3 regions of the Lysinibacillus sp. FJAT-14222 genome follow, and region 3 is predicted to be linked to each of the others. Evidence: riboswitches for the same ligand, from Rfam matches in the RefSeq annotation. Region 3 holds a riboswitch; each other region holds the start of a gene.
What was found. A riboswitch is a leader RNA that binds a small molecule or an ion and turns the genes downstream of it on or off. The one in region 3 is predicted to bind S-adenosylmethionine.
Positions count from the first base shown of each region.

Region 1: another riboswitch for S-adenosylmethionine. It lies ahead of AN161_RS04515 (methionine ABC transporter ATP-binding protein); the one in region 3 lies ahead of AN161_RS16065 (MetQ/NlpA family ABC transporter substrate-binding protein).
Region 2: another riboswitch for S-adenosylmethionine. It lies ahead of AN161_RS27420 (YezD family protein); the one in region 3 lies ahead of AN161_RS16065 (MetQ/NlpA family ABC transporter substrate-binding protein).

Region 1 covers NZ_LIYL01000010.1:137,344-140,624, reverse strand. Annotated here, with positions in the region: gene AN161_RS04520 (methionine ABC transporter permease) at 56-724, opposite strand; gene AN161_RS04515 (methionine ABC transporter ATP-binding protein) at 714-1,742, opposite strand; SAM riboswitch class I at 2,027-2,131, opposite strand; gene AN161_RS04510 (thioredoxin family protein) at 2,188-2,499, opposite strand; gene AN161_RS04505 (hypothetical protein) at 2,515-2,856, opposite strand; gene gcvH (glycine cleavage system protein GcvH) at 3,042-3,281, opposite strand, start outside.
Region 2 covers NZ_LIYL01000016.1:58,377-61,657, forward strand. Annotated here, with positions in the region: gene AN161_RS07105 (VOC family protein) at 1-260, opposite strand, end outside; gene AN161_RS07110 (flavin reductase family protein) at 488-976, shown strand; gene AN161_RS27420 (YezD family protein) at 1,361-1,516, opposite strand; SAM riboswitch class I at 1,586-1,680, opposite strand; gene AN161_RS07115 (TetR/AcrR family transcriptional regulator) at 2,081-2,674, opposite strand; gene AN161_RS07120 (phosphopantothenoylcysteine decarboxylase) at 2,784-3,281, opposite strand, start outside.
Region 3 covers NZ_LIYL01000038.1:11,290-14,570, forward strand. Annotated here, with positions in the region: gene AN161_RS16060 (ATP-binding cassette domain-containing protein) at 1-829, opposite strand, end outside; gene AN161_RS16065 (MetQ/NlpA family ABC transporter substrate-binding protein) at 933-1,766, opposite strand; SAM riboswitch class I at 1,854-1,959, opposite strand; gene AN161_RS30650 (hypothetical protein) at 2,081-2,224, shown strand; gene AN161_RS16070 (pyridoxal phosphate-dependent aminotransferase) at 2,355-3,281, opposite strand, start outside.

The sequences.
Region 1 (3,281 bases), on a different contig from region 3:
GAGATGCTCTTTTTTTGTGAGCAAGTTTCTTTACTACAATTTTATTAGCGCCTGTTTAGCGTTTATCTGTTTTGGCTGTAATCATATCGCCAATCCATTGAATAATAAATACTACTATTAAGATTAAAATAGTTGCCATTAATGTCACATCTTCGCGATTACGTTGGAAGCCGTCTAAAAAGGCTAAGTTTCCTAGACCGCCAGCACCGATAATACCTGCCATCGCAGTATAGCCAACAAGTGCTACAGCCGTTACAGTAACACCAGAAATAAGAGCTGGTAATGATTCTGGAATTAATACTTTCCAAATAATCGTTGACGTTTTAGCACCCATTGAACGAGCTGCTTCAATAACACCTTTATCAATTTCCCGTAAGGCAATTAATACCATTCGTGCATAGAATGGTGCAGCCCCTATAATTAGTGCTGGTAAAGCTGCATTTGCTCCACGAATTGTGCCAAGTAAAAATTTTGTAAATGGAATTAATAAGATAATCAAAACGATAAATGGAATAGAACGGAAAATGTTAACGATTGAGCCTGTTAAAAAGTTAACAAGTTTATTGGCCCATAGTTGGTTTGGACTTGTTAAAAATAATAAGATCCCAATTACTAATCCAAGTATAAATGTGATAACCGTAGAGATTGTTGTCATGTACAATGTTTCATACGTAGCGTCCCACATTTTTTCCCAGTCGACGTTCGGAAAAAGACTAGTTAACATTTGCAATCACCTCCGTTTGTACTTCGACTGTATTTAAGTAGCTAAGTGCAGCAGCAACATTCGCCTCTGAGCCATCGATTTGCACAACAAGTGTACCGTACGCGCCATTTTTCGTTTGCGAAATATTACCATGTACAATACTTACTTCCACATCAAACTGTTTTACAAGATGTGAAATGACAGGTTGCTCTGTTTTTTCTCCTACAAAAACTAGTTTGACAAGTTGTCCATTAGGATAATTTGCTTTAATTTGTGCCACAGTTTCCTGTGTTTCCTTCGTATCTGTAATTTGAGAAACGAATTTTTTCGTAATAGCTGCTTGTGGAGCTTGGAATACTTGTAATACTTCACCACGTTCTACAATTTCTCCAGCTTCCATAACTGCTACACGATGACAAATTTTGCGAATAACGTGCATTTCATGTGTGATTAACACAATCGTTAAACCTAATCGTTCGTTAATATCGACAAGGAGATCAAGGATAGCATCTGTTGTCTCCGGATCGAGTGCAGATGTTGCCTCATCACATAACAATACCTCTGGATCATTAGCTAGCGCACGAGCAATACCTACACGTTGCTTTTGTCCCCCTGATAGTTGGGATGGATATGCTTTAGCGCGCCCTTCTAAGCCAACTAATGTGATCAATTCTTTCACACGTGCTTCACGTTGTGCCTTTGGAACACCTGCGATTTCTAGTGGGAAAGAGATGTTTTCTTCAACAGTTCTAGACCAAAGTAAATTGAAATGCTGGAAAATCATACTAACCTTTTGTCTAGCATCTCTGAGCTTTTGCCCCTTTATGGATGAAAATTCTTGATTGTTAACCGTCACCGTACCAGATGTAGGCTTTTCTAAACCATTTAACAAACGAATCATTGTACTTTTACCAGCGCCACTATAGCCGATAATGCCAAAAATTTCACCTTTATTGATAGAAAGGTTGACGTCTTTGACTGCTGTTAATTCGCCATTCGCGGTTTTGTATTTCTTTGTAATATTTTGAAGCTGGATCATAGCGAATTCTCCTTTTCTTCTTATATCAATTATGCCTCGGCATAATTGCGTCCGGAATCGGCTTTGTGCTTAGGCCTGCATGATGCAGGTCAATTAGCCGTTATCGCATGGATGCGATGGTTTTAGGCTAATATCCCCTAAGAACTCCTTTCCGATTCCATGACATCCGCCGGAGGCTTTAACTTCTTTCAGCGGGTGTTTGGACACCCGCTGAAAGAAGTTAAAAAAACCCCTTCACTTATAGACAAGTAGAAGGGGTCACGTAACTTATACGCTAAACCGTTCTCTCATCTTTCAAAGATAAAATCTTTGGGTGATTTGGCACCTTTTCACATTGTGATGGTTGCCGGGCTTCATAGGGCACTTCCCTCCGCCGCTCTTCATAAGAGTTCGATATATTTAATGTTTTAGTAATATATTTGTTACTTTACCATGCTCATAAAATTCAGTCAATTGATTTTTTTAATAATTCGTATAAAAATGGTACGGATTGGAATGCATAGATTTTTTCTGTCACTTTTCCGCCATCGCAGACGAGTAAACATGGTACACTTTCGATTTTATTATCAAAAGCGATTTGCTCTAAAAAATTAATATTTGCTTTGCCCATTTTTAGCTGTGGCAGTAATTGCTCGATAATCGTCATCATTTTCGATGCTACTGCACACGTTCCGCACATAGGCGTATATAAATAAAAGGCAGCTTTTTCACCCGACTGTACAGCCGCGTCCCACTGCTCTTTTGACCATTCTTCCATCTTTTTCACGCAACCTTACAAAATATATTCATTATGGATTGAGAAATGTGCACGAAGCAATATCATCGCTAACACTTTTCTCGGAGTTGTCTCAACTTCTTTATATGTTGGCATCGTACGTAAATGCTCTGCCTCTGGATAATGTCTGTCCATTAATGCCCGTAGCTTATCACCCGATGTATCTGCATCAAAAAATGTATAAAGTTCCCAGCTCTCATATGGATCGAGTAGCTCTTCTAATTGATGCACACCAATTGTGCCATTCGTACAAAGTATTATAACATCCTCACTTAAAATAGGCTCTATTTGAAGCTTATCCGAACGGCCTTCGACAATTAAGCATTTTCCCTCGAACATCACGCCACCCCCATTTAGACATATCCCTTCTAGTCCATTATATCAATTACGCTCTGTCGCTGATAATGTTAGACACCCATTGATAAGAGGCTATACTTGCCTTCATCTCACCAGTTATAGTGGCAGGATGATTGAAGATAATAAAAAACGCCGGTGATTTCCGACGTTTTTTATTATGGCTTGTCTTATTCAGCAATCATTTCTTCGTATTGCTCTGCTGTCATAAGTTTTTCAATTTCTGATGCGTCAGCAGGCTCTACAACGACCATCCATGCTTTTTCATATGGTGATTCATTAACGAATTCTGGGCTATCTTCTAAATCTGCATTTACTTCAACTACTGTACCTGAGATTGGTGCGTATAATTCAGAAACTGTTTTTACAGATTCTACACTACCGAATGGATCGTCTGTTTTGATTTCATC
Region 2 (3,281 bases), on a different contig from region 3:
GAAAAACCATAGCGCTCGTTAGTACGCTTAAACGTATAATGTAGGGAATAAGGTAATTTCGCAGCATTTTCAAATAAATCACGATCATAGATTGCTATTTGCTCTATATAGTTTAATCCAAAGTAGCTTAACGAATTGTATGTCCCCCACATTGTGTGTTGACCACCGTTAACTGTATGGATATTGCGTTTGTTTAAGAAAACCTGTGTATTTTCTGGTGATTGAACTTGGTGAACTAGATGGTCAAAATATAATGTCATGACTAAACCCCCTCTTTTTTCACTCTATTATATACTTTACCTGTTAGTTTTATTGGTTTAAAATAAAATTAAGAATATTCCAATTATTAAGGAGTTACTATATTTTGTGATGACTATTTTTAGATGCACGCGACGAAATAACTACCGTGCAGATGGTTAATCAAAAAAGGTTTTTCATTTCCATAAATCAATGGTATATTCACATAAAATATCAAGAGGTGATTAGAATGACAGACAGAGTAGCAGCTTTTAAATTAGCATTAGGTAATTATCCAACAGGCGTTACGGTTGTCACAGCTTGTAATGATGCAGATGAACCTATTGGCATAACTGTCAATTCCTTTGCGTCAGTCTCCATAGATCCACTCCTTATTTTATGGTCGCTCGATAAAAAATCACAGCTGCATCCATATTTTACAGCAGCCGACAAGTTTGCTGTCAATATTTTAGCGAGCAATCAGGAGCATTTATGTACGCTATTTTCAAGTAAAATACCGGATCGTTTCGCTCAGGCAAAGTGGTCAACTTCCGTTCACGGTCTTCCGATTTTACACGATACAGTAGCCACTTTACAATGTAAAACATTTCAGCAAATCGATGCGGGAGATCATACGATACTTATTGGGCAGGTCATAGAAATTGATAATGCACAGAAGGAGCCCCTACTCTATCATCGTAGACATATTGGTGAAATCCCTAATAGTTTTTATGAATAAAACATCTTCAAGTAAGTAGAATACATGCAAAAACAGGATGATTCGTCGAAATCAATCCTGTTTTTTGTATCATATACAATTGCTGAATATTTAGCCATACTTGAATTTATGAATTAAAAGTAACTGTTTTTAAACTTTATTTAATTGATGGGGTAATGTTGAAAATATATGATACCTATTTTCAGTAGTTTTATTATTTCTCCCACGGAAGGTGATATGCTAATCATCAACCCTATTTTTCAGACTAACACCAAAACCACCCTACTACAATGAACAAGTAACCCGCTCCTTTAGCCAGCCGCTAAACAAAAAAGGCCACAAATAAACGAAGGAAATAATCCTGCTTGTGGTCCTCAAAGATCTGGTCAACTGTCATCATATTGTTTACTTTTTCTGTGGAAATCTCTGCTTTTCAAGTCTGTTAATTTGAACAATGACACCATCTTGAATCGTAATGTGTACTTCTCCAAATTCTAAATGTTGAATTGCCTTTGCAATTGCCTCTAGTTTTTTGTCATCTACCTTTGCCTGTTGAGTCATCCGATTCACCCCTTCTTTTTCATTCTTTTTTGTACAAAAGAGGCCAACGCATCAAATTGATTCATAGCCCCCTTATCTCTCAGATAGCTCTGTTGGATTTGGCGCCTACAATAATGATCACCGAGGCTTTATGGGTCAAGTCCCTCCACTTCTTTTGATAGGAATATTACGTTTCTTGGAAATAATTCTATAATTCTGAAAACCTATTGTCAATATAAATATTACAAAACCTAGCTGAATACTATGTAATTGAGTAAAAAGAAGTATTTTAATATCGATTTCGCCTCGGCGTAATTGCCGCTGTCGTTACAAAAAACATTTGCTGAATGAAAATAAAAATAAAGGGCTAACCATTGTTTAGTTAGCCCACATACAGAAATTATTTTATTCCATTACTTCATTTCTAATTCAAAAAGTGTAAAATTTATCCAAAAAAACTCACTACACTAATGTTACACTGACATTTTATTGCAAACATGTTTTTTAGAAATCCTTATGGAATTATCTTTACCTTGTTACATTTCTCAAAATCTATTCAATCAGACCTCTATTGTAGCTGCTTCTCTATATTTTCCCTTTTTGCTCTCTGAACACACTATCTACAGCTTCCTGCCATATCTCTTTATAATCTAATTCAATTCCAGTCAACATAAAATTGCCGATATTATCGTAGACCATCGCAAGCATATGAGCTTTTGCTTTAATATTTGAATCGCAAATTGCCTCAATTTGTACAGCGTATTTCAATAAATCATAAAAGCCGTCTAAAAAACATGCTTGGAGCTCTAAAAGCCTTTTCATATATTTTTCATCTCGGGAAGCTAACAGCATATATTGATTAAATATTTTATTAAAATGTATGTCTTTTTCCTGTTGCTCAATTGACATGTAGCCAATTTCCAATAGCTTTTGTATTAGATTGTCCTTCGAAATGTCTGTATAATTAAATGTAATTTCAAGTTTAATTTCTTTATAGATTTCTTCAAACAAATATTCAATTAGTTGATCTTTAGATTGAAAATAATAGTAGATAGCTGGTTTGGATATCCCTACCTCTTTAGCAATCATGGATAGACTTGTTTTATCAAATCCATTTTCAGAAAACATAACGTACGCAACTTCTAAAATTTTTTTAAATGTTTGTTCTGAATTACCCATATGACCCCTCCATTTTTTACCTAACGTTTAGTAAATAATAATCTAAATCATTACCTAAAACAATAATAAAACAAAAACTGTGCAGATCTTTGCCTACACAGTTTTCTCTTTAATCATTTTGTAAAAAATCCATTAATGCTTTCGCTGTTTTTTGCTTGCCCATAATCTTTATTGGTTCGCCTTCAGCCGGTACAATCCAGTGTGGCTCATCTCCTCCATATAAAGACTGTGAGCTATTAGCTACCATAAACTGAGCGTTGGCCGACTCCATCCGTAGACGTGCGCGGGACAGTAAAAAATCCTCATCATCTGTTGCCTCGAGTTTAAAGCCTACTAAAGTAACATTCGGCTGCCACTCTTTTATTTGACCTAATACTTTAGGCGCCTTTTTAAAGTGAATAATAGGTGGCTCATCAGATGGCATTTTACCTGCTTCCTCCATTAAATTCCCTGATTGGTCATATACTTTATCAATGAGCCAATCAGAACCAGCAGCAGCCATAATAACGATATCCACCTTTTCTTCCTGAACAGCATGTCGAACTTTCTCGCCTAAATCTTCTATACCTTCAAATCGAATGGTACGCATTTTATCTTTGTTTGTTGG
Region 3 (3,281 bases):
AAGGTTTCCCGGTACTTTCACCAAGGAATGTTAAACGAATCACACTTCCTGAGACATTTAATTGCTTGATAAGGGAAGGCGATAAATTGCGTTGAGAAATGGTATTTAAAAACTTACGTGTCGTTAAATGCTGAGGCTTCGAAAATAGTTCTATAGCAGAGCCATATTCTACAACCTTCCCTGATTCAAGAACGGATACATCATCGCAAATTTTTTGAATAACATTCATTTCATGTGTAATGAGTAAAATAGTGATGCCGAGCTCACGATTAATTTTCAAGAGAAGCTCAAGAATAGCGTCAGTTGTTTCAGGATCGAGAGCACTCGTCGCTTCATCACTGAGCAAAATCTCAGGCTCTTGGGCAAGGGCACGTGCAATAGCGACCCGCTGCTTTTGACCACCTGAAAGCTGGCTAGGATAGCTATCTAATTTCTCTGTTAAGCCAACAATTTCTGCATATTGTGCAACGCGATTTTTCACTTCAGAGTCGTTATAGCCTAGAAGCTTTAATGGTACCGCGATATTGTTGTAAACAGTCGCTGTTTTCAAGAGATTAAAATGCTGGAAGATCATCCCGATTTTTTGACGTGTTTTGCGAAGGTCATTTAGAGAAAGGGAAGTAATATCTACATTGTCGATCAATACTTTTCCTGTTGTTGGTCGCTCTAATAAATTAACACAGCGAATAAGAGTACTTTTTCCTGCACCGCTGTAGCCAATAACTCCATGAATTTCACCTTTTTTGACATGCAAGTTAATACCATCTACTGCTTTGACGATACCTTTTTTAGTTTTAAATTCTTTTGTTATATTTTCTAATTGAATCATACTGTGATATCTCCTTTCTAAGCCCTTCTTAAAGCAAGAATCTGCTAGTTTTCCGTAGAAGTCTCGCAGATCCTCGATTGTATGAAAGGTCCTTAATCGTCACTTACCAGCCCGGAATAACAGAACCCTTGAATTCTTCTTCAATAAATTTGCGTACTTCATCAGATTGATAAGCTTCAACGAATTTTTTGATCGTTGGGTCATCTTCGTTTTCAGCACGGACTGCAATGTAATTCACATAAGGAGAGTCAGTAGATTCTAAAAGGATGGAATCTTTTTTAGGATTAATGCCAGCATCAAGAGCAAAGTTCGTATTAATAGCTGCCACATCTACTTCACTAAGCTGCTTAGGAATTTGTGCAGCCTCCAATTCAATGAATTTGAAATTCTTTTTGTTTTCTTCCACATCGCGAATAGATGCTGTTAAGTCTGCACCTTCTTTTAATTTAATGATGCCTGCTTCTTGAAGGACAAATAGAGCACGAGCCCCGTTTGTTGGATCATTTGGTAATCCGAATGTTGCACCATCAGGAATCTCATCGAATGATTTATATTTCTCAGAGTATAAGCCCATAGGATTTAAAATTGTTTTTCCTACTGGCACTAAATCTGTTTTGTGATCTTTGTTAAATGCGTCGAGGAATGGCTTGTGTTGATAGCTGTTTACATCAAGATCACCCTCGGCTAACGATGTATTTGGTAAAACATAATCAGAGAACGTTTTTAGTTCAACCTCTAAGCCATTTTCTTTGGCAACTTTTGCAACAATCTCTGTAATTTGTTCGTGTGGACCAGAAGTCACACCCACTACAATTTTATTTTCATTAATAGCCTTATCTTGACTATCTTTACTGTCTTCTTTAGTACCGCAGCCTACTAATGCTGCTACCAATGTGAGACTCGCTAAACCTAGTAAAAATTTGTTTTTCTTTTTCATGAGAAAACCTCCAATGTTGTTTTATCGGTAGTTAAAAATAAAAAAAACTCTCTTATAAACTAAGAGAGGCTCATGAAAAAACGTCCTCTCTTATCTATCAAACGATGATCGTTTGCAGGATTTAGCACCTTCCTTAAAAAAAGGAGGTTGCCGAGCTTCATAGGGCCAGTCCCTCAGCTACTCTTGATAAGAGATTTATAATATTTTTTTGTAAATCCGATAGAACTAATATAAATTATTGGTTATGGTAAGTCAATGGAATTTTTGAAATTTTTTATTTTATTATAATATTTCATCAAGGAAGAAGGCTTGGAATGTCAGTGAGAGTCAACTATGGTGTGGGTTCATTTGGAAGGATTATTAGTGCACTATTAGGGTGTTGTGTCCGGCGGAATGTTGTTATCACAGCTGATGTTGTTCTAGCAGAAGTACAGGGGATTCAGCATATTCGACAGTAAACGGGGCATGTCCAATGTTATCCGCTAGAAGAAGGGCTAGAGCTACCAAGGAAGATAATGAGATGAAAAAACTGTCCCATAGCAAGTGTGAGCTAATGGGACAGTTTTTGGATAGAGGGAAATCAAATACTTATGCGTTAAATAAGTTTAATTTTTCAATTCTACTGATCGCTTCGCGTAAGCGTTCTTCACTAACAAGTAAACCGACCCGCACATAGCCTTCACCATATTCACCGAAACCATTACCTGCCGCTACTGCGATATCAGCTTTGTCGAGTAATACATCAGCAAACTGCTCGCTTGTATAACCTAATGGAACAGGGAGCCATGCAAAGAAAGAGCCCTTCGGTGCGGTTACTTGCCAACCAATTCGCTGTGCTTCCTCGATCAGAACATTTCGTCGACGCTCATAAGTCGCTCTTAGCTCATCCGCGCAATTCTGAGATGCTGTAAGGGCAACCGCTGCTGCTTGTTGCACAGCAGGGAATTGACTACAAAATAGATGATCTTGAATAAGATTAATAGCCGCAATAATATCAGCGTTACCAACTGCAAAACCAATGCGCCAGCCTGCCATATTATACGTTTTAGATAAAGTATACATTTCGATGCCGACCTCTTTGGCACCTTCTGCTTGCAGGAAGCTATTAGGTTTATTGCCGTCAAATCCAATTGCTCCGTAAGCGAAATCATGTGAGACGATAATGTTGTGCTCTTTAGCAAAGCGCACTGTTTCCTCGAAAAATTCAAGTGTTGCAGTGCCGCCAGTTGGGTTATTCGGGTAATTTAAATAAAGAAGCTTAGCCTTTTCTTTTACGTCATCGGATAAAGCATGATAATCAGGCAGAAAATTATTTTTTGCAAAAAGCGGCATGACTTCAAAATTAACATCACCTAATACAACACCTGATAAGTAATCAGGATAGCCAGGATCAGGCAAAAGCATTGTATCGCCAGGATTTAAAACGGCTAACGGTAGCTCGACAAGTCCGATTTTCGTACCACCAAGAATAGCGATCTCTGTTTCAGGGTCGATGTCAACGTTGTATTCACGTTT